Regions from separate parts of the Caloranaerobacter longqiensis genome, predicted to be linked through region 2. Evidence: riboswitches for the same ligand, from Rfam matches in the RefSeq annotation. Region 2 holds a riboswitch; each other region holds the start of a gene.
What was found. A riboswitch is a leader RNA that binds a small molecule or an ion and turns the genes downstream of it on or off. The one in region 2 is predicted to bind cobalamin.
Positions count from the first base shown of each region.

Region 1: it holds a riboswitch for cobalamin, as region 2 does, so the genes downstream of both, AB4Y15_RS07225 (aspartate-alanine antiporter-like transporter) here and cbiB (adenosylcobinamide-phosphate synthase CbiB) in region 2, are expected to answer to the same signal.
Region 3: it holds a riboswitch for cobalamin, as region 2 does, so the genes downstream of both, AB4Y15_RS04865 (energy-coupling factor ABC transporter permease) here and cbiB (adenosylcobinamide-phosphate synthase CbiB) in region 2, are expected to answer to the same signal.
Region 4: it holds a riboswitch for cobalamin, as region 2 does, so the genes downstream of both, cobT (nicotinate-nucleotide--dimethylbenzimidazole phosphoribosyltransferase) here and cbiB (adenosylcobinamide-phosphate synthase CbiB) in region 2, are expected to answer to the same signal.

Region 1 covers NZ_JBFWFX010000006.1:102,977-108,742, forward strand. Annotated here, with positions in the region: gene AB4Y15_RS07215 (YitT family protein) at 1-2, opposite strand, end outside; gene scpC (succinyl-CoA:acetate CoA-transferase ScpC) at 27-1,526, opposite strand; gene AB4Y15_RS07225 (aspartate-alanine antiporter-like transporter) at 1,556-2,791, opposite strand; cobalamin riboswitch at 2,930-3,127, opposite strand; gene AB4Y15_RS07230 (4Fe-4S dicluster domain-containing protein) at 3,270-4,328, opposite strand; gene AB4Y15_RS07235 (DNA-3-methyladenine glycosylase I) at 4,698-5,270, opposite strand; gene AB4Y15_RS07240 (DUF5412 family protein) at 5,343-5,744, opposite strand.
Region 2 covers NZ_JBFWFX010000008.1:32,260-38,025, reverse strand. Annotated here, with positions in the region: gene AB4Y15_RS08325 (helical backbone metal receptor) at 1-196, opposite strand, end outside; gene cobD (threonine-phosphate decarboxylase CobD) at 226-1,266, opposite strand; gene cbiB (adenosylcobinamide-phosphate synthase CbiB) at 1,297-2,253, opposite strand; cobalamin riboswitch at 2,432-2,613, opposite strand; gene AB4Y15_RS08310 (M14 family metallopeptidase) at 2,824-4,095, shown strand; gene ppsA (phosphoenolpyruvate synthase) at 4,152-5,766, opposite strand, start outside.
Region 3 covers NZ_JBFWFX010000004.1:28,743-34,508, forward strand. Annotated here, with positions in the region: gene AB4Y15_RS04835 (heme ABC transporter ATP-binding protein) at 1-50, shown strand, start outside; gene AB4Y15_RS04840 (Cof-type HAD-IIB family hydrolase) at 133-954, shown strand; gene AB4Y15_RS04845 (chemotaxis protein CheX) at 1,084-1,563, shown strand; gene trmL (tRNA (uridine(34)/cytosine(34)/5-carboxymethylaminomethyluridine(34)-2'-O)-methyltransferase TrmL) at 1,576-2,046, shown strand; gene AB4Y15_RS04855 (hypothetical protein) at 2,319-2,615, shown strand; gene AB4Y15_RS04860 (hypothetical protein) at 2,643-2,894, shown strand; cobalamin riboswitch at 3,306-3,493, shown strand; gene AB4Y15_RS04865 (energy-coupling factor ABC transporter permease) at 3,702-4,445, shown strand; gene AB4Y15_RS04870 (energy-coupling factor ABC transporter substrate-binding protein) at 4,445-4,726, shown strand; gene cbiQ (cobalt ECF transporter T component CbiQ) at 4,754-5,491, shown strand; gene AB4Y15_RS04880 (energy-coupling factor ABC transporter ATP-binding protein) at 5,520-5,766, shown strand, end outside.
Region 4 covers NZ_JBFWFX010000010.1:79,415-85,180, forward strand. Annotated here, with positions in the region: gene hcp (hydroxylamine reductase) at 1-1,559, opposite strand, end outside; gene AB4Y15_RS09540 (CPF_0552 family protein) at 1,689-1,952, opposite strand; gene AB4Y15_RS09545 (MBL fold metallo-hydrolase RNA specificity domain-containing protein) at 2,042-3,673, opposite strand; cobalamin riboswitch at 3,880-4,058, shown strand; gene cobT (nicotinate-nucleotide--dimethylbenzimidazole phosphoribosyltransferase) at 4,162-5,208, shown strand.

The DNA of each region.
Region 1 (5,766 bases), on a different contig from region 2:
ATAACATCACCTCAACTCCAAAGTTATTATATTTTCATTGTACCTGTTTTCAAAAATCTATCATGCCATGATAATGCTTCACTTAGTATATGTGGAATATGTTTATATTTGCCAGATTGTGCTCTTTTAAAATAATCTTTAAGCATTGGTTTAAAATCAGGATGTGCACAATTTTCTATTATAACTTTAGCACGCTCCTTTGGACTTAAGCCTCTTAAATCTGCTACTCCTTGCTCTGTAATTATTACCATCACATCATGCTCTGTATGGTCATGATGTGAAACCATAGGAACTATTGAAGATATAGCTCCATTTTTAGCAGTAGATGGAGTTGTAAAAATAGAAATATATGCATTTCTAGTAAAATCACCAGAACCACCTATACCATTCATCATTCTTGAACCAAATATGTTTGTAGAATTAATATTCCCATAAATATCAGCCTCTATGGCAGTATTCATCGCTATTACACCCAATCTCCTTATTACTTCTGGATTATTGCTTATTTCCTGAGGTCTTAGAATTATTTTATCTTTATATGATTTAATCCTTTCTTTAAATCTTACAAGCCCTTCTTTAGAAGGAGTTATAGAAGTACCTGAAGCAAATAATACCTTTCCTGAATCAAGAAGGTCAAGCATTGAATCTTGAATTACTTCTGTATAACAGACTAAATTTTCAAAATTTGATTTCAAAAGCCCAGCTAAAACTGCATTTGCTACACTTCCAACACCTGATTGCAAAGGTAATAAATTTTGTGGAAGTCTGCCTACTTTCACTTCATGTTCTAAAAAGTCTATAAGATATCCTGATATCTTCTCTGAAATATCATCAATCGGGGCTAAAGGTCTAACATTATCTATAATATCTGTTATTACAATCGCTGCTATTTTATCTAAACCACATGGAATATATGGAGTTCCAATTCTTTGATCTACCCTTTCAATAGGTATCGGTTTTCTGTTAGGTGGATCATTGGGAATATATATATCAGCCATACCTTCTAAATCAAGAGGTTGACTTGTATTAATCTCAACAATCACTTTTTCAGCCATTTGCACAAATGTAGGTGAACAACCGATAGATGTAGAAGGTATTATATGCCCTTCTTCTGTTATTGCAACAGCTTCGATTATTGCAATGTCTATTTTCCCTAGAAATCCATATTTCGCATATTGGGGTACATGACTCAAATGCATATCTAAAAATTCACAACCACCGCTATTAGTATAATCTCGTATACTTTCATTAGTCTGATATGGCAATCTCTTTGCGATAATTCCAGCCCTAGAAAGCTCACCATCTAATTCGTCCCCTACAGATGCTCCTGTTAGTAAACCTATTCTTATTTTTTCACCTGTTTCTTTAACTCTTTTAGCCAATGCTAATGGAACTGCTTTAGGGTAACCAGATGGAGTAAAACCACTCGTACCAATATTCATTCCATCTTTAATTAACATAGCAGCCTCTTTTGCAGACATTATCCTGCTTAATAATTCTTTATTTCTGATTCTATCATCAAGCATACCCACCCCTCCTTACTAATTCATTAAAATTAAATTGGAAGTTTATACAATATAATAGTAAAGATAATCATACCTAAAAGTGCAAATGGATAAGTTGCTCCATAGCCAGCAGCTACATCATCACAATTTGTAGCATCTATAGCAGCCCCTAACCCCGGAGTACTCGTCATACCTCCACAAAGTGCCCCCGACAAAACAATCCAATTTATTTTGAATGCATATCTTCCTATAATAAAGCCAGCAAATATCGAAGAAAAACCGCAAATTAATGCTATTAAGGCTAAATATAGCCCTGAACCTGTAAGCGATGTTAAAGCAGAATATCCATATCTTAATCCCACTATAGTTAAGAAAAAAGAAAGTGCCAATTCACGTATTACACTCAATACCTTGCTATTCATTCTGAAATTTAAAAAGCCTATTTTACCTATATAGCCAAGCAATAGGGACGATATTAAAACTCCACCTGTTGTACCTAAACTAAAATAATTTATTGTAGGTCCCAAATATATTTTTAAATTCCCAATAAATACACCAAATAAACATACAAAAACAAACGCTATCAAATCAAATTGTACTTCTCTGTCTTTAATACTCTCTTCTTTAGATGAATACATTTCTTTAAAAAATTCCTCTTTTTCTTTATTAATATCTATTCCAAAAATTAATGGCATAAACTGCATAGCTAAAATAACAATAAGAACACCTGGTATATAGCCAATCGCATAGCCAAATCCAACCATACTTTCTGCTTCCTTACCATAAATAGAAACAGATTCAAGTGCAGCAGCCAAACCTGGAGAACTTGTTAAAGCCCCTGTATACACCCCAGAAATGGCAAATAAATTTTGTCCTTTACTTATCAAAGTCATAATATAAGTAACAAATGCCCCTGTAAATGTAATAATAATTCCTAAAATTATAAACTTAACCCCATATTTCTTCAACACTTTGTCCAAATCTTTTGAAGCCAAAAGTCCCACAGCCGCTACAAACAATATAAGAGTAAATAAGAAAAAATCTCTTGAAATCACTCCTTGTTTTAATATTGTTTTAGCATATGCTGGCATCTGTTCTAAACCTTTATACGGCAGTGCATAATTCTTATATATAAACCATCCTAGTATAAGTCCAGTAAACAATCCTCCAGAACTGCCGAGTTTAAATCTGCCAAAATTAACTTTACCTAATAATTGCCCCAAAAAAACCGAAGCGAACATCAACACAAAAGGATTAGTTATAAACTTTGTAACATCTAAATCCATTTTATCTCCCCTTTCGAACGAAAAAACACCCTATTCCCACTTGGGAATAAGGTGTATTATGGCAATAAATAACCGCCTCTAAAATAGCATAAATCGGCCTATACTACTCATAATACCTCCCCATCCTCGTGGGTAAAAACGGTATTGTTCCCTATGGCAGGTCTCCTGGCTCCGGATCATTACACAGTTACTGCCTTCCCATTTCTATTAAAAGAAACAGTGGCATTTGTGTAACTGTGTTCCTCGTCACAGTGGCGGGACCGCGTCGGACTTCCACCGAACTTCCCTTTTAAGCTTATGACATCTATCATAAGCACCATAGAGCTCCGTATTCTATTTCCAATCACATTTTATTAAACTAATTGCAACTTGTCAATGAATATTAAAAAAAAACAAAATTTTTAAACTTTTTATAATCCATAAAAAATTAGAACAAAATCATTTTTATAATTTATTTAAATCCAAAATTTTATTCAAATTAAAGCCACTCTGGTGGGTCTTTTATATATGGTCTTATACCATATTTTTCATCATGTTCTTTTAATACCTTATCGATTATTTCCTTTGAATCTTTTATTTTATCTATTAATTCTAGGTCTATACCTTGACTAAACGGACAACTACTTATACATATTCCACAATCAGTACCTAGACTTCTCCACATCCTATAACAATCTTCCTGTTTTATCTGCCACCTCTTTACTCCATCTATCTCTACTGGATCACCTGAAGGAATTGCTCTGCCCGGACATGTTCTTACACATCTTTTACATATCTTACAAAATTCCTCTAAGCCAAAATCTATTCTCTTATCGGGTACTAATGGCATATCTGTAGTAACTACCCCTAATCTAACCCTTGAACCGTACTCTCTCGTTATTATTATTCCCTTTCTTCCTATGTCGCCAATTCCTGCATCTCTTGCTACAAGTGGAGCTACGACTAAATAGTTACCATCCATATGGTTTCTTGCATCGTAACCTAATTCCCTAATATAATAAGATAAAAGCATTCCTATTATAGCTGCATCTACATACGCTTTTGATGTTTCTATCACTTCAGATACTTGAGGTGCTCTATTAATCATATTTTTATCCATTTCAACTGCAAAAACTATTCCATAAGGATGTTTAGCTTCTACTTCTTGACCATATACATCATCTTGTCTACCTCTATGACTATAATAATGATATTCTTTCATTTTTGCTATTCCAACTAGCTTAGCTCCATAATACTTAGCTAATCCCTTTATCCTTTTTGTCATATTCTCAGCATTAACTTCAACTTTAACGGGATTAATTTCTCCTTCCACATAATTCATTATATCTCCCAGAAATCTGAAGTTTGCTACTGCAATTGGCGAATTTACTGGACTATAAGTAGCTGTACCTTCTCCACATATTTGAGGTCTATTCCTAATATCATCATCTATTTCCTTTTTGTCTTTATTTCTTTTATAATAATCTTCATACTGAGGCGTACCTTTTTTATAGTTCATCCTCGCGAACATTGTATCTCTTTCATCTATCCTCTTCATATAGACACTCCTATTAAATAATAATTTCCTACAACTTATAATACAATTATATAACAAACTAATATCAGATCGTTGACAAACTTATTTTTTAAAATATCTATGAAAATAAAAGCGAATGCTTGAAAGAATTTAGTAAAAAAACTAGGTGAAAATTTTAAACAAAATTCTCTAAATTAATTACAATGTAAATTTTGTTGAAATCCATTACGAAAATCATATTTAAAATTAAAATAATTAAATTAAGCTAGCTTTCAGAGTCAGGACGACTCACCCAACGCGTTAGGATTTTCTAAAAATTTGAGCCTTAAGTTTTTTCTAAATTTTTTCGCATGAGTGTTATTTTCATAAATAATTTACTTTGTCAACAAACTAATATCTCTCAATTATTTCTTTATATCTAAAACAATCTTTAGTATGGTCATTTACCATTCCTACTGCTTGCATATAAGCATAACAAATTGTAGGTCCAAAAAAAATAAAACCTCTTTTCTTCATATCCTTGCTTATCTTTTCAGATAACTTTGTTTTAGAAGGTATTAAAGAGTCATCTGCCCATGAATTTACTATCGGCTTATTGTCAACAAACTGCCATAAATATTTATCAAAACTTCCAAATTCCTGCTGAATTTTTAAAAAAGCTTTAGCATTATTAATCACTGCTTCAATCTTCTTTCTATTCCTAATAATACCCTTATTCTCCATTAGCTTTTCAATCTTATTTTCTTCATATTTTGATATTTTCACAGGATCAAAATTATCAAATGCTTTTCTAAAATTTTCTCTTTTTTTGAGTATTGTAATCCAACTAAGACCTGCTTGAAACATTTCTAATACTAGGAATTCAAATAGTTTTCTATCGTCATGGATAGGTATCCCCCATTCTTCATCATGATATTTTATATATATTGGATCATCATTTACCCAACCGCATCTTTTTTTCATTCTAATCTCCCCTATTCAATATTAATTTTATCAATTCTTAATTGATATTATATCAAAAAACCCCTCATATGCTTACATATGAGAGGTTTCTTTATATTTATCGTCTGGATCGACTTTTTTATAAAAAACATTGGTTTTTACATTCATCTTCCTTCCATTTATTAAAATATATTCATCATCTAACCACTTAATAATAGGATCGCTTCCTTCATCCCAACTCCAATATATTACTTTAATCTTTTTCGTCTTAGTGTTCACTAGCTCTACTTTAATAGTCAATTCCTTTTTCCCTTCGATTATATATGCTTTAGCAATATATTGTTTATTAGGAGAATATACTTCTTTTACTAATTCTCCATCGAATAGTGAACTCGGATCATAATAATCAAAGTATATGACTAAAGGTCTATTAGAAAGTTTTATTAAAAATATTATAATTATTACTAATAAAACTATTTTCACTATTCTTCTCAATCTTAACATCTCCCTATTAAAT
Region 2 (5,766 bases):
TTCCTTTTTCAGTTGTAGTTAATCCAAAGTCTTTTAAACTTTCTGACGCAACATAGGATCTGGCATTAATAATTTCAATATTAAGATTTTTATCCAAACCATCAACAGTTACCTTTACATCTGCAGCTAATGCCAAACTTGATAATATTAAAACTAAAATAAGTGATAAAACTGTAATTCTTGAAATTTTCCCCATGATACCCCTCCTTAAATTTAATTATGTTATTATAAAACTTCTTTTATAGCATTAATTAGCTTCATGTTATCTTTATGACTTTTAATAGCAATTCTAAAATAGGTATTATCTAACCCGATAAAATCATCACATACTCTAATATAGATATTATATTGCATTAATTTTTCTCTTATTTCATATGCATTGCCTTTTTTAACTCTACATAAAATGAAATTCGCTTGACTATTTAAAAAATCAATACCTTTGATTTTTTTTAGCTCTTTATATAAATAGCTTTTTTCGACTTGCAGCCATTTTTTAGACTCATTATAAAAAGCTTCATCATCTAAAATTGTTGGAACTATCGATAAGGCAAAACTATTTATTGTCCAAGGCTCCTTATATTCATTTAATTTCTTAATAATACCACTATTAGCTATACCGTATCCAAGTCTTAATCCCGGAACAGAATAAAATTTTGTCATTGACCTAAGAATAAATATTGGGAATTCTTTAATAAAATTTACATACGATTCCTCGTCAGTAAAATCAATAAAAGATTCATCAAGCAATAAATATGAGCCAATCTCTTTAATATAACTAATAACAGGCAATAAGTCCTTGTGTTTAATAAAATAACCAGTTGGATTATTAGGATTACAAATTACTAATATATTAGGATTTGTCTCTTTAAGATAATCTAATAAATCATTTACTTCTAAATTAAAATCATTAGAATATGTTAATTCATAATTGCAAATGCTGCTTCCTGCCAATCTAAATGCTCTAAAATACTCATTAAAAGTCGGTTGTATAATTACTACTTTATTAGGACTAAAAGCTCTTGCAAATAAATAAATCAATTCAGTTGCCCCATTACCGATTATAACCTCAGAAGGTTCAATATTTAATCTATCGGCTAATACTTTTTTTACACTTTCTCCATCTATTTCTGGATATCTATTTATTGTATTTATGCTCTCAATAAGCTTTTCTTTTACTTTTTCAGTTATACCTAGGGGATTTATATTAACGCTAAAATCTAAAACTTTTTCCTGATTTTCTCCATAATAACCACCGTGCTTATTCATATAATACTCCTTCCATTCAGTAAACTACAGTTATAGTAAATTAAAGATCGCAACAATAATTGCTATTAATAAAACCTCTGCTGCATACATAATTTTTATTGCATCTTTTATATTGATAATACTTAACTCTCTATTTTTATCCCCTATGGTAGGCTTATACACTTTCTGCCCAAAATAAATATTTGTTCCACCTAACTGGACATTTAATAGCCCTGCGACTACAGCTTCAGAATATCCACTATTAGGGCTCTTATGGTTTCTTTTATCCCGTTTCAAAATCATATATCCATTTTTAAAATCGTATCTAAGTAAAAGTCCAGAAATAAGCATAAGTAAACTGCCTATTCTAGCAGGTATGTAATTCACTATATCATCTAATTTTGCAGAAGCGTAACCTATTTCTCTATATGGTTCGTGAATATAACCTACCATTGAATCTAGTGTGTTAACAGTTTTGTAAAAATAGGCCATTTCTACTGGTATACCTAATGCTAGTCCAAATCCTATAAACATTAATGGTGCAATTACTCCATCTATTGTATTCTCAGCAATTGTTTCGACTGTTGCTCTAATTATTTCCTTCTTTTGAAGCTGACTAGTTTCTCTTCCAACTAAATAAGAAAGTAATTTCCTAGCTTTATCAATATTATCTTCTTCCAATGCATAATAAACTTTCATTGTTTCTTTCTCAAGGCATCTGGCCGCTATGGAAGTATATATTAAATAAACTGAAAATATAAAACCTAATTCAAAATGTATAATATATGCAAATTTTACTAAATAATGAATTATAACTAGAACTGTCGTTAAAGTTGCAAAGGTTAAAATAAATCCGCCTTTTTTCCCAGATAATATATTGCTCTTTCTAACGAACTTTTCATATTTTGCTATTAATTTGCCTATATACTTTATAGGATGTGGCCAATTGTACGGATCTCCGATAATATAGTCCAAAATAACTGCTATTATTAAAATATATATTCCCATCATTTCAACTCCATAATTTCCTTTATACTATTTTAAGTCAATATACTTTTCAATTATTCTAATCAATTTCTTACATATATAGTCAATCAAGGTAAAATGTAGTTGATAAAAGAAATAAAAAAACACATAGAGGTAACTATGTGTCTATGAAAAAACTACATACTTCCCTCCGAAGTATAAGTCTACGGCTTTCAAGGCAGGTCTCCTGGCTCGTAGTTCATCTTACTCTCTTCCCCTTCCCGGTTACCCAGTGGTCTATGGAAGATTTCATCCCTACTCACAGTAGCGGGGGCTGCAGAGGATTTTCACCTCTTTCCCTTTTAAGTTCCGTAAAGGAACACCTTGAAATCTATGGAATTGTATCAATCAATTACATTATATTCAAATTAGATTTTTTTGTCAATTAAATTTTCTTTAAATTTTGATTATTTTACGATAATGTCATCTTATAAATATCTTCAAAATAAACTTTAGTAACTAAATCTACTTTCTAGCAATAATTTAATAACAAGAGCGCTTATTTGTCTATCATTTTTTTATCCCAATTCTAATTTAAAAAGAGGTGTAATTATGAAGATAATAAGGTTTGGCTCAACTGGAACTGAAATAATGAAGATACAAGCAGTTTTAAAGAAAGTTGGATACTATACTGGTCCTATAAATGGTATTTTTAATATTAATACTAAATTAGCAATAAAGAATTTCCAAAAAGACAGAAGTCTCCCGATGACAGGAGAGATTGATAAAGCTACTTATTACCAAATTAAAAGATTAATTTTAGGTTATGATTATTATATTATACAAAAAGGAGATACACTATTTGATATTGCTGAAAAATACGATACGACTATTAATAAAATCATTACAGCTAATCCAAGCTTAGTACCTTATAATTTAACTATCGGTGAAAAAATAATAGTCCCTTATAGTATCGATGTCGTTGATACTAATATAAATTACACTTATGATATTTTATCTGATGATATAAAAGGACTTTTAGCTAGATATCCTTTCTTACAATCGGGTAATATCGGTAGAAGCGTACTTGGCAGAAAACTTTATTATTTAAAACTAGGCAGAGGTAGTAATGAAGTGTTTTATAATGCTGCTCACCACTCATTAGAATGGATAACTACTCCACTACTAATGAAATTTATCGAAAATTTTTGCAAAGCTTATAGCGAAAATAAATCTATTAAAGGTTACAACATTAGAAAAATATTTGAAAAAAGCAGTATCTATATAGTTCCTATGGTAAATCCTGATGGAATAGATTTAGTATTGAATGGATTGGATAACAATAATCCATATTATGATGATTTGATAAAATGGAATAAAGGCAGTATCGATTTTTCCAAAACATGGCAAGCTAATATACATGGTGTAGACTTAAATCATAATTATGATGCTTCATGGGAAGAATCTAAAAAAGCTGAACCTCTATACGGAATCTACGGCCCTGGTCCTACAAGATACTCTGGCCCTTATCCAGAATCCGAACCAGAATCTAAATCAGTTGCAGATTTCACTAGAAAACATAACTTTAGACTCGTTTTAGCATATCATAGTCAAGGTGAAATAATTTATTGGAATTATAAAAATCTTGCCCCAGCCGAAGCATTGAAAATAGGTAAAAAATTATCTGAAGTAAGCGGCTATTCATTAGCTGAAGCTTACGGCATTGCTAGCTATGCAGGATATAAAGATTGGTTTATAAAAGAATATCGTAGACCAGGATATACAATAGAAGTCGGAAAAGGAAAAAATCCACTCCCGATATCTCAATTTGATAAAATATATGCCGATAATGAAGAACTACTGCTATTAGCGGCAATTGTTTGATCAAAGAACAGGAATCTGTAGGCTTATCATAGACGATAAGCCTACTTTACCCACTTTTACAGCTTTCTTATTTTATTTAAAATAATTTTCTGTTCAACATGTGCAACTAATCTTCTTGTATAATCAACTACATCTGGATTGACACTTATACTATCAATTCCCTCATTCACTAGAAATTCAGCAAATTCAGGATATAATGAAGGAGCTTGCCCACATATAGATACAGTCTTGCCATATTTATGTGCTGCTTCTATCAATATCCTTATTGCTTTCTTAACTGCTGGATTTCTTTCATCAAAATATCCCATACTGTTCAAAATTCCTGAATCTCTATCTGCACCTAATATAAGTTGTGTCAAATCATTACTTCCTATACTAAATCCATCGACTAGTTTAGCGAATTCTTCAGCTTGAAATATTACAGAAGGAACTTCTGCCATTATCCAGATTTTAAAATTATTTGTCCTTTCCAAACCTTCTGATGCCATTATTTCCATTACTTTTTCCAATTCCCATGTTGTTCTTACAAAAGGAAGCATAGCCCATACATTTATTAATCCATATTCTTCTCTGACTTTTCTTAATGCCTTACATTCTAGTCTAAAACCTTTCTCATATTCAGGAGATATATATCTTGAAACACCTCTCCAACCAATCATAGGATTATTTTCAATTGGTTCTACTTCTTCTCCACCTTTTAACCCACGAAATTCGTTAGTTCTAAAATCACTCAGCCTTACTACTATAGGTTTTGGATATACTTCTTGAGCTACTAAAGTTATTCCCTCAGCCATTTTCTCAATAAAATGACTTTCCATCCCTTTTTTCAGTAAATACATAGGATGAGCACCCACTAAATTTGTAAAAATAAATTCTGTTCTCATAAGCCCAATTCCATCAAAGGGTAAGTTTCTATATTTACTTATGATTGATGGTTCGCCTAAATTCATATATATTTTAGTACCTGTAATAGGTGCTAATTTATATAGTATTTCTTCACTTAAACTGATGCCCTCCGTTTTCTTATTTTTATTCTCATTCTCTGAACACAATACTTCGCCTTCGTAAACAACGCCCCTTGTAGCATCTACAGTAACTATCATACCTTCTTTCAATACTTTTGTTGCCTTTTTTGCTCCAACAATACATGGGATTCCTAATTCTCTTGATACAATTGCAGCATGACAAGTTCTCCCACCTTCATCTGTAACAACAGCTGCAGCTTTTCTCATTGCCGGTACCATATCCGGATTAGTCATTACAGTTACTAATATATCCCCTTCTCTAACTCTTGAAATCTCATTAATATCATTTATCTTTATGACTTTCCCACTATTTATACCTGGTGATGCAGATAACCCTCTAACTAAAACATTTAAATTAGTCTTAATCTCAGTCATATCTTTACTCCCCTTTAAAGTTGTAATTGGTCTAGCCTGTAAAATATACAATTCTTTGGTGTCATTATCAATAGCCCATTCTATATCTTGTGGTGAATTATATAACTTTTCAATCAAAATTCCTTTTTCACTTAATAATTTTATCTCATCATCACTTAAACATTGTGAGATAACTTTGTCATAACCTAAAATGTCTTTGACACCAATTTCTACTGTACCAACCCCACTATCTTTTCTAACTATCATAACATTTTTCTCTGCAATATTCTTA
Region 3 (5,766 bases), on a different contig from region 2:
TATATACTAATAGTCCATATTTAATACCTTTAACATCGAAAAAATTATGAAATAATTTAGTATAATGATTATGATTATCTTGATTAGTGAATAAGATTTTTTAAAAAAATTAAAATAGAGAAGGGGATATGCATGAATTATAAATTGATAGCAGTAGATATGGATGGAACTTTATTGGATAGTAATAATGAAATTTCAGAGAAAAATAAGAATGCATTAAAAATTGCTACAGAAAAAGGAATACAAGTAGTTATCTCAACCGGCAGAATATTCACATCTGCAAGATTTTATGCAAAGTTATTGGGAATCGTAACTCCAATAATAGCTTGTAATGGAGCATATATTTGTGAATATCATAGGAATAATGTGCTTTATGAAAATCCTATAAATCCTGTTGACTGTAGAGAAATAATTAAAGTATTAGAAGACAATAATATGTATTTTCATTTTTATGATAATGATACATTTTATACAAAAGAATTAAACTATAATTCTTTAAAATACTATAATTGGAATAAAAAACAGAAATCAGGGGACAGAATTAATATACAATTAATTGATGATGCCCAGAAATTATTTGAAGAGAGAAAACCTAAGATTTATAAATTTGTTATAATGGATAATGATTCAGATAAATTAAATTATGTAAAGAATATACTTAGTAAGAATAAGAACATCGAAATTGTAAGTTCATGGAAAGCTAGTTTTGATATAATGAATAAAGGTGTATCTAAAGGTAAAGCACTAGAAAAGTTATGTAATATATTAAATATTAAAAGTAGTGAAGTGATAGCTATTGGGGATAATTATAACGATTTATCAATGATAGAATTTGCAGGCTGTGGTATAGCTATGGGCAACGCAGAAGAAGAAGTAAAAAAGAAGGCTGATATAATTACGGATACAAATGATAATGACGGTGTATATAAAGCTTTAAAAGAATTAATATTTTAATAGTTGATAGTCGATAGTCAATAGTTATTATTTTATTGACTATCGACTAATTTTATAATTCAAAAAATAGAATAAAAATTATATATAGTAATCAATAATAGTATTAAATTAGGTTGAAGGAGTGGACATATGGATGATATTATAATAAGTGCCTTGATAAAATCAGGGCAAGAAATATTTTCCCAGGCAATAAGATTATTTGTGGAAATTGAAGAACCTTATATAAAAAAAGAGGTTGAGTTAAAAGATGATATAGGGATAATTACCGGTTTATCTGGTAATTTAAAAGGACAGATTATAATAAAACTCTCTGAGTCAATATCTAAAAAGATTGTATCGAGCATTTTAAATGATATTCCTATTGCTGAATTAGATGCTTCTTGTGTAAAAATATTATGTGATATGAATAATATGTTAATTTGTAATGCTATTTCAGATATTTATAATACAGGAATTGCAATTGATTTGTCTATACCAGCGTTGATATATGGGCAAGATATAAAATATATAGTAAGCGATGAAGTTATATACTGTATTCCATTTAAAGCAGGAAATGATACAATAGAGGTTAATATTATATTAAAAGATAATGATGATAAAAATTTATAAGGGGGTTTTTTTATGGCTTTAAATATTGTTTTAGTTGAACCTGAAATTCCACAAAATACAGGGAATATTGCTAGAACCTGTGCAGCTACAGGTACATCATTGCATTTAGTTAGGCCATTAGGTTTTTCGCTAGATAATAAATATTTAAAAAGAGCAGGATTAGATTATTGGCATATTTTAGATATACATTATTATGATAGTTTTGATGAATTATTAGAAAAATATGGAAAAGAGAAGTTTTTTTATGCAACTACAAAAGCGAAAAAAAGTTATACAGACATGAAGTTTTTTGATGGGTGTTTTCTTGTGTTTGGAAAAGAAACGGCTGGATTACCAGAGGAGTTGCTTAAACAGAATATAGATAGATGTATGCGAATACCAATGCTGGATAATGAGCATGCAAGATCTTTGAATTTATCAAATTCTGTGGCAATTATAGCTTATGAAGCTTTAAGACAATTAAACTTTCCTAATCTTAGATAAAAAACAGAGTATTTTAGACACAAAAAGCTGAACATTTTTATAATTTTATGAATATCAAAATTATGATTAGCTCGATATGGAGCTATTATTTTTTTAGGTTGATTTAACATAATATGACGAAAATTGCAGAAAAACGTCGGTAAAAAGTTGCATTAATGGTATTGACATGTAAAAGCGGTTTTGTATACAATGAACATAGATTTATGTAAGTTTAAAATTAATAAAAGGTATATTAGAAGTAATAGCAGACAAGAGAGGAAAGCTTAATTATGATGAAGGATAAACTTTTATTTGAAATTTTGAATACATTAGCAGATGATGGAGAAAACATCGAACAAATTGAACACTTGCTATCCTATTTTAATATAGAGTTTAGTAGAAAAAAGGTTAAAAAATGCTTAAATGAATTACTTGATAAGTCATTGATATATATAACATATCCTAATGGCAGTAGCAATGATTACTTTATTAAATTATCTTATGATAATAAAGAGATTGAGGATTATTGGTTTGAAATGACAGAAAAAGGACGTAAATTGTGGGAAAGAATTGAATTTAAATCAGAATAATTACAATAACTAAAGAGGAGATATGTTATGCAAAATAAATTTAATACATTAGATGAGTTTTACGACAACTTAAAGCGAGGAGGAGAAATAGAGTTTAGATATAAGGGTAAGGAATATTGTATAACACATCCAGAAGGTAAAATATCAATAATGGAAAAGTATAACTATGAGACGGAGAAATTATACGAAGATATTGAAGAAGTTGGAGAATATGTTATAGAGGATAAAAAACTAAAAGAGATAGTATCTAGTATTGAAATAATTTTTAGATGTTTTTGATAATTTTAGCGGGCTTATTGAAAAGATAGCCCACTTTAGCGTATTGAAGTATAAAACGGTATAGTTAAGGTTAACCATGCTCTTAGTGAGGAAAGAATGATAGAATACTTACAATATTACAAATACAAAATGGAGGGTTAAAGTGTGAGCGATTTAAATAGTGGGGATTTAGAGGCACAGGATGATTATGGACAGACGCCTTTATATGTAGCGGCAAGTTTAGGACATGTAGATATTGAGATAATTATTTAAAGATTGGCAAGTGATTATTAAAGTATGAAAAAATCAATAAGAATAGCTTTAATATTTTTTTTACAACCTTATAATCTTATACATATTACAAATAGGGGCAAAATTATATTTTATTGACAATTTCTATTATTATTTTTATAATAGAAATTGAAGAAAAACTTAATATTGAAGTTTTAAGGTGCTTCTTTATTTAAAGAAGTTAAAAGGGAAGTTCGGTGAAAATCCGACGCAGCCCCCGCTACTGTGAGCGAAGACGAAACCTTATTATGCCACTTGGTAAAACCAGGGAAGGCAAGGGAGTAGGATGAAGCGCGAGCCAGGAAACCTGCCTTAAAACTTTAGCAACAGCTTCGGAGGGAAGTGTGTGCGTTATTATTGATAGTAAAAGATGCACTTGTGTTCCCTAGTGTGTCTTTTATTATGTCTATTTAGCGAAAAACCTTGCATGCTGTTGCAAGGTTTTGTTTTTTTACAAAATATATATATCATAAATAATTATGGTATATGTAACTTTTTATTTAAAAAATATGAAATACATAAAAAGGGGGAAAAAATATGAAAAACAAAAAAATATTTTTATTCTTATCTATTTACTTTTTATATTTTCTAACACCAAATAATGTATATGCAATGCACATAATGGAAGGGTTTTTACCAGTTAAATGGACTATTATTTGGTTTATAGTTTCAATTCCATTTATATTAATTGGCATAAGGAGAATGAATAAAATATGTAAAGATGATATTAATATGAAAATGTTGTTAGGATTATGCGGTGCTTTTGTATTCGTACTCTCATCATTAAAAATCCCATCTGTTACAGGAAGTTGTTCTCATCCTACCGGAGTAGGTCTTGGTGCTATATTATTTGGGCCTATGATAGCAAGTGTACTAGCTCTAATAGTCTTGATATTTCAAGCGCTTTTACTTGCACATGGGGGAATAACTACATTAGGAGCAAATGTATTTTCAATGGGAATTGCTGGTCCAATAGCTGCATATGGAATATATAAATTATTTAGTAAAGGTAAAAAATCAAAAAGTTTAAGTATTTTTCTTGCAGCAGCAATAGGAGATTTAGTTACATATATTGTTACGTCAATACAGCTTGGAGTTGCTTTTCCATCTGAAATTGGTGGAGTTATTGCTTCTGTAACTAAATTTTTAGGTATATTTGCAGTTACACAAATACCTTTAGCAATAAGTGAAGGATTTTTAACTGTAGTCGTATACAATTTACTAACTCAATATAATAAGGATGAACTTCAACAACTGGCTGCAATAAGGGGGGAGAAATGATGTTTAAAAGAAATTTGTTAATTATCTTTATTGTTATAATACTTACTATTATTCCTCTTGTAGTAAAAAAAGATGCAGAATTTGGTGGAGCTGATGGTTTAGCTGAAGAATATATAAGTACATTAGATCCGGATTATGAACCATGGTTTAATAGTATTTGGGAGCCTCCAAGTGGAGAAATAGAAAGTTTATTATTTGCTCTTCAAGCAGCTATAGGAAGTGGATTTATTTTCTATTTCTTTGGTTACTACATGGGGAAAAGAAGGAGAATGGTAGATTAAATGATTTTGATAGATAAATATTCATATATGAATAATATTAGAAAAATTCATCCTATGGAAAAAGTTCTTTTTGGACTTTTTCCATTATTTACATGCATTATATCTAAATCATTATTTCTATATATTTTTGTGATTATTACTTTTTCATTTAGTATTTTAGTAATAGCCAAAATACCAGTAAAATATTATCTTAAAATTTTATTTATTCCACTTCCATTTTTAATTATTAGTTTTTTAGCAATTGCAATCGATTTTTCTAGAACTTATGAAGTTTTAGATTATTTTATAAAAATTAAATCCCTTTATATTGGATTAAGAAAAGAGGGATTAAATACAGGAATACATCTATTTTTTAGAGTTTTTGCTTCAATAAATTGTCTTTATTTTATATCTCTTACTACTCCAATTAACGATATAATATGGGTTTTAAGGCGAATGAAGTTACCTAAAACTTTTGTTGAAATATTCATGATAATATATAGGTTTATATTTGTTTTGTTAGATACCGCGAGTAATATAAAAAATTCACAACTTTGTAGGTTAGGATATAGCAGTATTAAAAGAGGATATTATTCATTAGGTAAACTTATAAGTAATGTATTTATAAAATCGTTTCACATTCATAGAATGTTGTTCCTTTCAATGATTTCAAGGGGATATGATGGTGAGATTAACGTTTTAGAAGAGGAATATGAATATTCATTTAAAAATAAGATTTTGATTTCCATATATTTTACATTTACTATAGTTATAGCATTCTTCTAAACAATTAAAGTTAATGGAGGAAAGTATATTGAAGAATATAATAATTTCCTGTGAAAAAATACACTATAAGTATCCTGATGGGACTTATGCACTTAAGGGTTTAAATATTAATATTGAAAAGGGTAAAAAAATAGGTATTTTAGGTCCAAATGGAGCAGGCAAAACTACTTTATTTTTTCATTTGAATGGGCTATACAAGCCAGATTATGGGAAAATATATTTTGAAGGCAAAGAAGTTGTATATGATAAAAAAAATCTAAAGTATTTAAGAAGTA
Region 4 (5,766 bases), on a different contig from region 2:
GAAATGAATGCTGGTAAAGTTGGTCCAAGATAAATATTTTTGATATTTAATGATAATAATGTAAGAAGAATACATACTGCTTTTTGCTCATACCATGATAGTATCATTGATAGAGGTAGTTCATTTACATCACATTCAAAAGCATCTGCAAGAGCAACTGCTATTTTTATAGCTGAATAAGCGTCATTACATTGACCTACATCCAATAATCTTGGGAATTCTCCAATTTTACCAAAGTCTTTTTTATTAAATCTATATTTTCCACAAGCTAATGTTAAAATTATTGTATCCTTTGGTGTTTTTTCAGCAAATTCAGTATAATAATTTCTTCCTGGTCTAGCACCATCACATCCACCTATTAAGAAGAAGTGTCTGATATCACCTTTTTTTACAGCCTCAATAATTTTATCAGATAGGCTTAATACCGTATTATGTCCAAATCCTACTAAAATTTTCTTTTCTTCTTCGTCTTCTTGCCAACCACCAAGCTCTAAAGCTTTTTCTATTAAAGGTGTAAAATCTTTTTTACCATTTACTTCTTCTATATGAGCTACATCTGGCCAACCTACTATGCTAGTAGTAAAAATTCTGTCTTTATAGCTGTCTCTAGGTTTTTGTAAACAGTTTGTTGTCATTAATATTGCACCAGGTATGTTATCGAATTCTTTTTGTTGGTCTTGCCATGCACCACCGTAGTTACCAACTAAATGCGGATATTTTTTAAGTTCAGGATATGCATGAGCTGGTAACATTTCTCCGTGAGTATAAATATTTATACCTTTACCTTCTGTTTGCTCAAGAAGTTCTTTTAAATCTTTTAAGTCGTGACCAGAAACTATTATGAAAGGTCCTTTTTTCTTAGTTATTAATACTTCAGTTGGTTCAGGATTACCATAGGCACCAGTATTAGCACTATCTAATAATTCCATACACTTGAAGTTAACTTGACCTAATTCCATATTTAGATTAAATAAATCATCTATAGTTAAATTATCATTTAAAGTAGCAGCTAGTCCTTTATAGAAGAAATTATTTACAGTCTCATCAGTTTTACCTAAAACATAAGCATGGTGTGCATATGCAGCCATTCCTTTTAAACCATAAATAAGTAGTTCTCTAAGTGAACGAATATCTTGATCTAAGTCTTCATCAGCCATTATTCCAACTTTTTTTGCATCATTTATCATTTCTTCTTTTGTTGAAGGTACTTTGTAACTTGCAGCGTCTGGAATAGGTCCTTCAATATCTCCAGCTAATTCTTTAAGATTTTCTTTTACTTCAGCAGCTTTCTTAATATATTCAACAAATCTTTCGGCATCAAAGTTAACATTAGTTAAAGTAGCAAACATTGCATCCATAACAAACTTATGAATTTCTTCATCAATTTTTTTGCCTTTTTCTAATGCTTTCTGCCCATAAAAACCTATTCCTTTTAGTAAGTAAATAAGTAAGTCTTGTAGAGCTGCAACTTCTGGGTCTTTTCCACAAACACCTATTTTAACACAACCTTTTCCACCTGCTGTTTGTTCACATTGATAACAAAACATTTGATTATCCATAACTAACCATCCTATTGTCTTTCTTTAATTATAATATACCCAAAATTTAAAAATAATTCAGTGATTTGAATCACAAAAAGAAAAAACCTTCTATTAGCTTGACTAATAGAAGGTTTGATTGATATAAGATTAATAAGAGAAATCCATTTTTCTAACTACAACGCCATTTATCGCACTTAATTTTTCTTCTAATTCATTACATTTATCACCACAATTATTAATTAATTCAAGTAGTATTAATCCTTTTTCTGTACAGTTATTATTATCTTCTGCTTGTTGATGTAGACCTAATCTAGTTTTAATAATACATCCGTAATCAGTCAATATTTTTTGTACTTCAGATACTTCCTCGAAACGATTGTCAATTTGCAGACCTAAAATTATTTTTGACATATTATCCCTCCATATATATTTTTTTAATTTTATCATAATATTATCAAAAAACTATTTTTTTAAACATAGTTTGAATATAAACATACATATTAATCTCCTAAAAGAATACTGATATCTAGTAATTTCTGCTGTAATTCTATAAGTTTATTTTTCAATTTATCATAATCTTTTTTCAATATCTCTTCATCAATAATTTTTTCAGTATTAGCAATTAAAACTTCAAACTGATTATATACTTCTTGTAGTTCTTTTTTAATGTTTTCTTTCTTTTTAAGAGGTTCTAATATTTCACCATGATAAACTTTTGCTTCATTGTCTTTAAATTCATAAATATATCCCATATTTGGTATGATAGTATCGACTTTGTAGGTTTCTTTAATTAATTCTGCTAATTTTTTGGCTGATTGCTCTTCACCGTGAACTACAAAGACTTTTTCGGGGAATTTTTTGAAACCTTTTAACCAATCCATTAGACCTTTTTGATCAGCGTGGCCAGAGAAACCTTCAATACTATATATTTCTGCTAAAACGCTTATTTCTTCTCCTAATATTTTGACTTTTTTTGCACCATCTTTGAGCATTCTGCCTAAAGTACCTTCTGCTTGATAACCTACAAATATAACACTATTTTCTTTTTTCCAAAGATTATGCTTAAGATGATGCCTAATTCTACCAGCAGTACACATTCCACTAGCTGAAATAATGACTTTTGGATAATTATATTCGTTTAGTCTCATAGATTCTTTTTGGTCGTTAATAAAATAAAGATTTTCAAATTCAAACGGATTATCTCCGCTTAGTATGAGTTTTTTGGTTTCATCATCAAAACAATATGGATTGTCTTTAAAAACTTGAGTAGCTGAAACTGCCATTGGACTGTCAACATAGATAGGTATTTTTTTATATGTTTCCATGATGTCTAAATTCTCATAATAATTGTTTAATTCATAGATTAATTCTTGAGTTCTTCCTACAGCAAACGAAGGTATAATAACTGTACCGCCTCTAGATACGGTTTTATCTATTATTTCTATTAATTTATTAGTCCTTTCAGCAACGCTTTCATGTAATCTATCGCCATATGTTGATTCTATAATTAAATAGTCTGCTTCTTCTATAAGTTCTGGGTCTCTTAGTATAGGTTTGTTTTTCATTCCTAAGTCGCCAGAATAAACTATTTTCACTGTTTTGTTTTTTTCTGTAATCCATAATTCTATTATTGAAGAACCAAGCAGATGACCAGCATCTCTAAATCTGACTTGGATATTTTCGTTTAGATTAATTTTTTGATTATATAAAACAGGTTTAAAGTAGTTTAAACTTATATTAGCATCTTCTACCGTATATAGAGGGTTAATAGGAGCTTTACCGGCACGTATACGTTTCCTGTTAAGCCATTTTGTATCTGATTCTTGTATATGACCACTATCTAATAGCATGATTTTACATAAATCATAAGTAGCTTTTGTACAAATTATTTTACCTTTAAAGCCTTCCTTTACTAATTTTGGAATTCTACCACTATGGTCTATATGAGCATGACTAAGCAAAACAAAATCAATTTCAGAAGGATTATATTCAAAATCCTTGTAATTTAGTTTTTCTAGTTCTTCACTACCTTGGAACATACCACAGTCGATTAAAATTTTGTATTTATCTGTTGTAATTAAGTGATTAGAACCTGTTACAATTTCAGCAGCTCCATAAAAATGTATTTTCATTCCCACTCCTCCTAACTCTGTTGTGTTGTTTGTCCAATTGTAAACCGTTTAATATATAAAATATATACCCATTTATTTCTACATAAAAAAACAAAAATCCTCTTTAGGGACATAAATCTAAAGTAGAATAGATAAAAATAGAAAAATTTATTAGTATTTAGCAGGAATTTTTTGAAATACATAGAATATATCCTTTTAGTATACAAATTAATATAAAAATTATAGGTGCCCGTTTAGGGAGAATAGGGAATGGAGTGGAAATCTCCAGCGGACCCGCCACTGTGAAGGTGAGCCTTTAAACATGATGCCACTGGATATTAATCTGGGAAGGCGTTTAAAGGTGTTGAACCTGAGCCAGGAGACCTGCCTATAATTTACATAAAACTCATGGATGATGGTAAAGTTCATGGTTTGTTTGTCATGCACAAATAAACTATGAACTTTTTTAGTTATAAGAAAATAAATATAGAAAAGAAGGGGGACAAAATATGGATTTATTAAAACAAACTATTAGTAAAATTGGAGAACTCGATAAGGAAGCTATGGCAAAGGCAAAAGAAAGGGTGGATAATCTTATTAAACCGCCCGGGAGTTTAGGAAGATTGGAGGAGATAGTCATTCAGCTTGCAGGAATAACGGGGGAACTTTATCCAAAGGTAGATAAAAAAGTGGTTATAGTTATGGCAGCAGACCACGGCGTTTTTGAAGAAGGAGTTGTAGTATTTCCGCAGGAAGTAACAGAAATTCAAACTAGAAATATGGCAAGAGGGGTAACAGGAGTTTGTGCATTAGCGAAACAAGCTAGAGCTGATGTAGTACCTGTAGATATAGGTGTGAAGGTAGATATAGATGAGATTGGAATAATAAGTAGGAAAGTAAAGTATGGAACAGATAATATGGCTAAAGGGCCTGCTATGAGTAGAGAGGAAGCCATAAAATCTTTAGAAGTTGGAATACAAGTTGCTGAAGAACAGATTAAAAAAGGAAAAAATATTTTGGCAACTGGAGAAATGGGAATATGTAATACCACTCCAAGTGCGGCGATTGTTTCGGTTATATGTGGATATGATCCTTTTGAAGTAACGGGAATAGGAGCTAATTTTCCAGTAGAAAGACTTGAATATAAAGCTGGAGTAGTGAAGAGAGCTATAGAAATAAATAATCCTAATCCGAAGGATGGGATAGATGTTCTTGCTAAAGTTGGAGGGCTTGAAATAGGCGGAATGGCTGGAGTGATGCTTGCGGGAGCAGCTAATAGGGTGCCGGTAGTGATAGATGGATTTATTTCTCTGGCAGCTGCTCTTATAGCATGTACTATAGAGCCTAAAACTAAAAATTTTCTTATACCTTCCCATGCATCGAAGGAAAAGGGAGCAGTATATGCAGCAGAGTTTCTTGGACTAAAACCAATGCTTTACATGGATATGAGACTTGGAGAAGGAACGGGGGCAGTACTTGCTTTAAATTTAATTGAGGCAGCTACGTATATGAATAATGAAATGATTACGTTCGCTGAAGCCGGGATACCAGTATAAAGATACAAGGGGACGGTTTTTTGTTTCCTTTTTATTTCTATCAGGATGTAGTAGAACTATTTTGTGTTACTAATATTATCTTCTAGATATAGATTTTAAATAAAATATAGATGAGCATAGTTTCTAACACTTTTTAAAGTTAGAAACTATGCTTTATTTAATTTTAAACTATTTTACTTTTATATAAAACCAATCATATAAAAATAAAGAATATTTGATATTCCATATATATATTATATAATCTATATTAGATAATATAAACAATTATAGTTTTTTAAATGGTTGCAGGTTTTTACAAAAGATAAGACTAATAAACAGGTTTTAAAATTCCACATAGTTAAATACTCTAGAGACGAAAGAAATTGTTTGTATGTATGGGATAGTGTTAGCAAGAGTACTATAATAGAGGTGTTGTATTTAATGTATAATATATGGATATCAGCAAAAATAATTAGTTCATCAGAAAATCCACTTGCAAATATATATAAAAGTTATGATTGGTGGGAGAAGGCTATATCTATTGCATTAAAGACGGCAGATAGATATGAGTTCAGACTT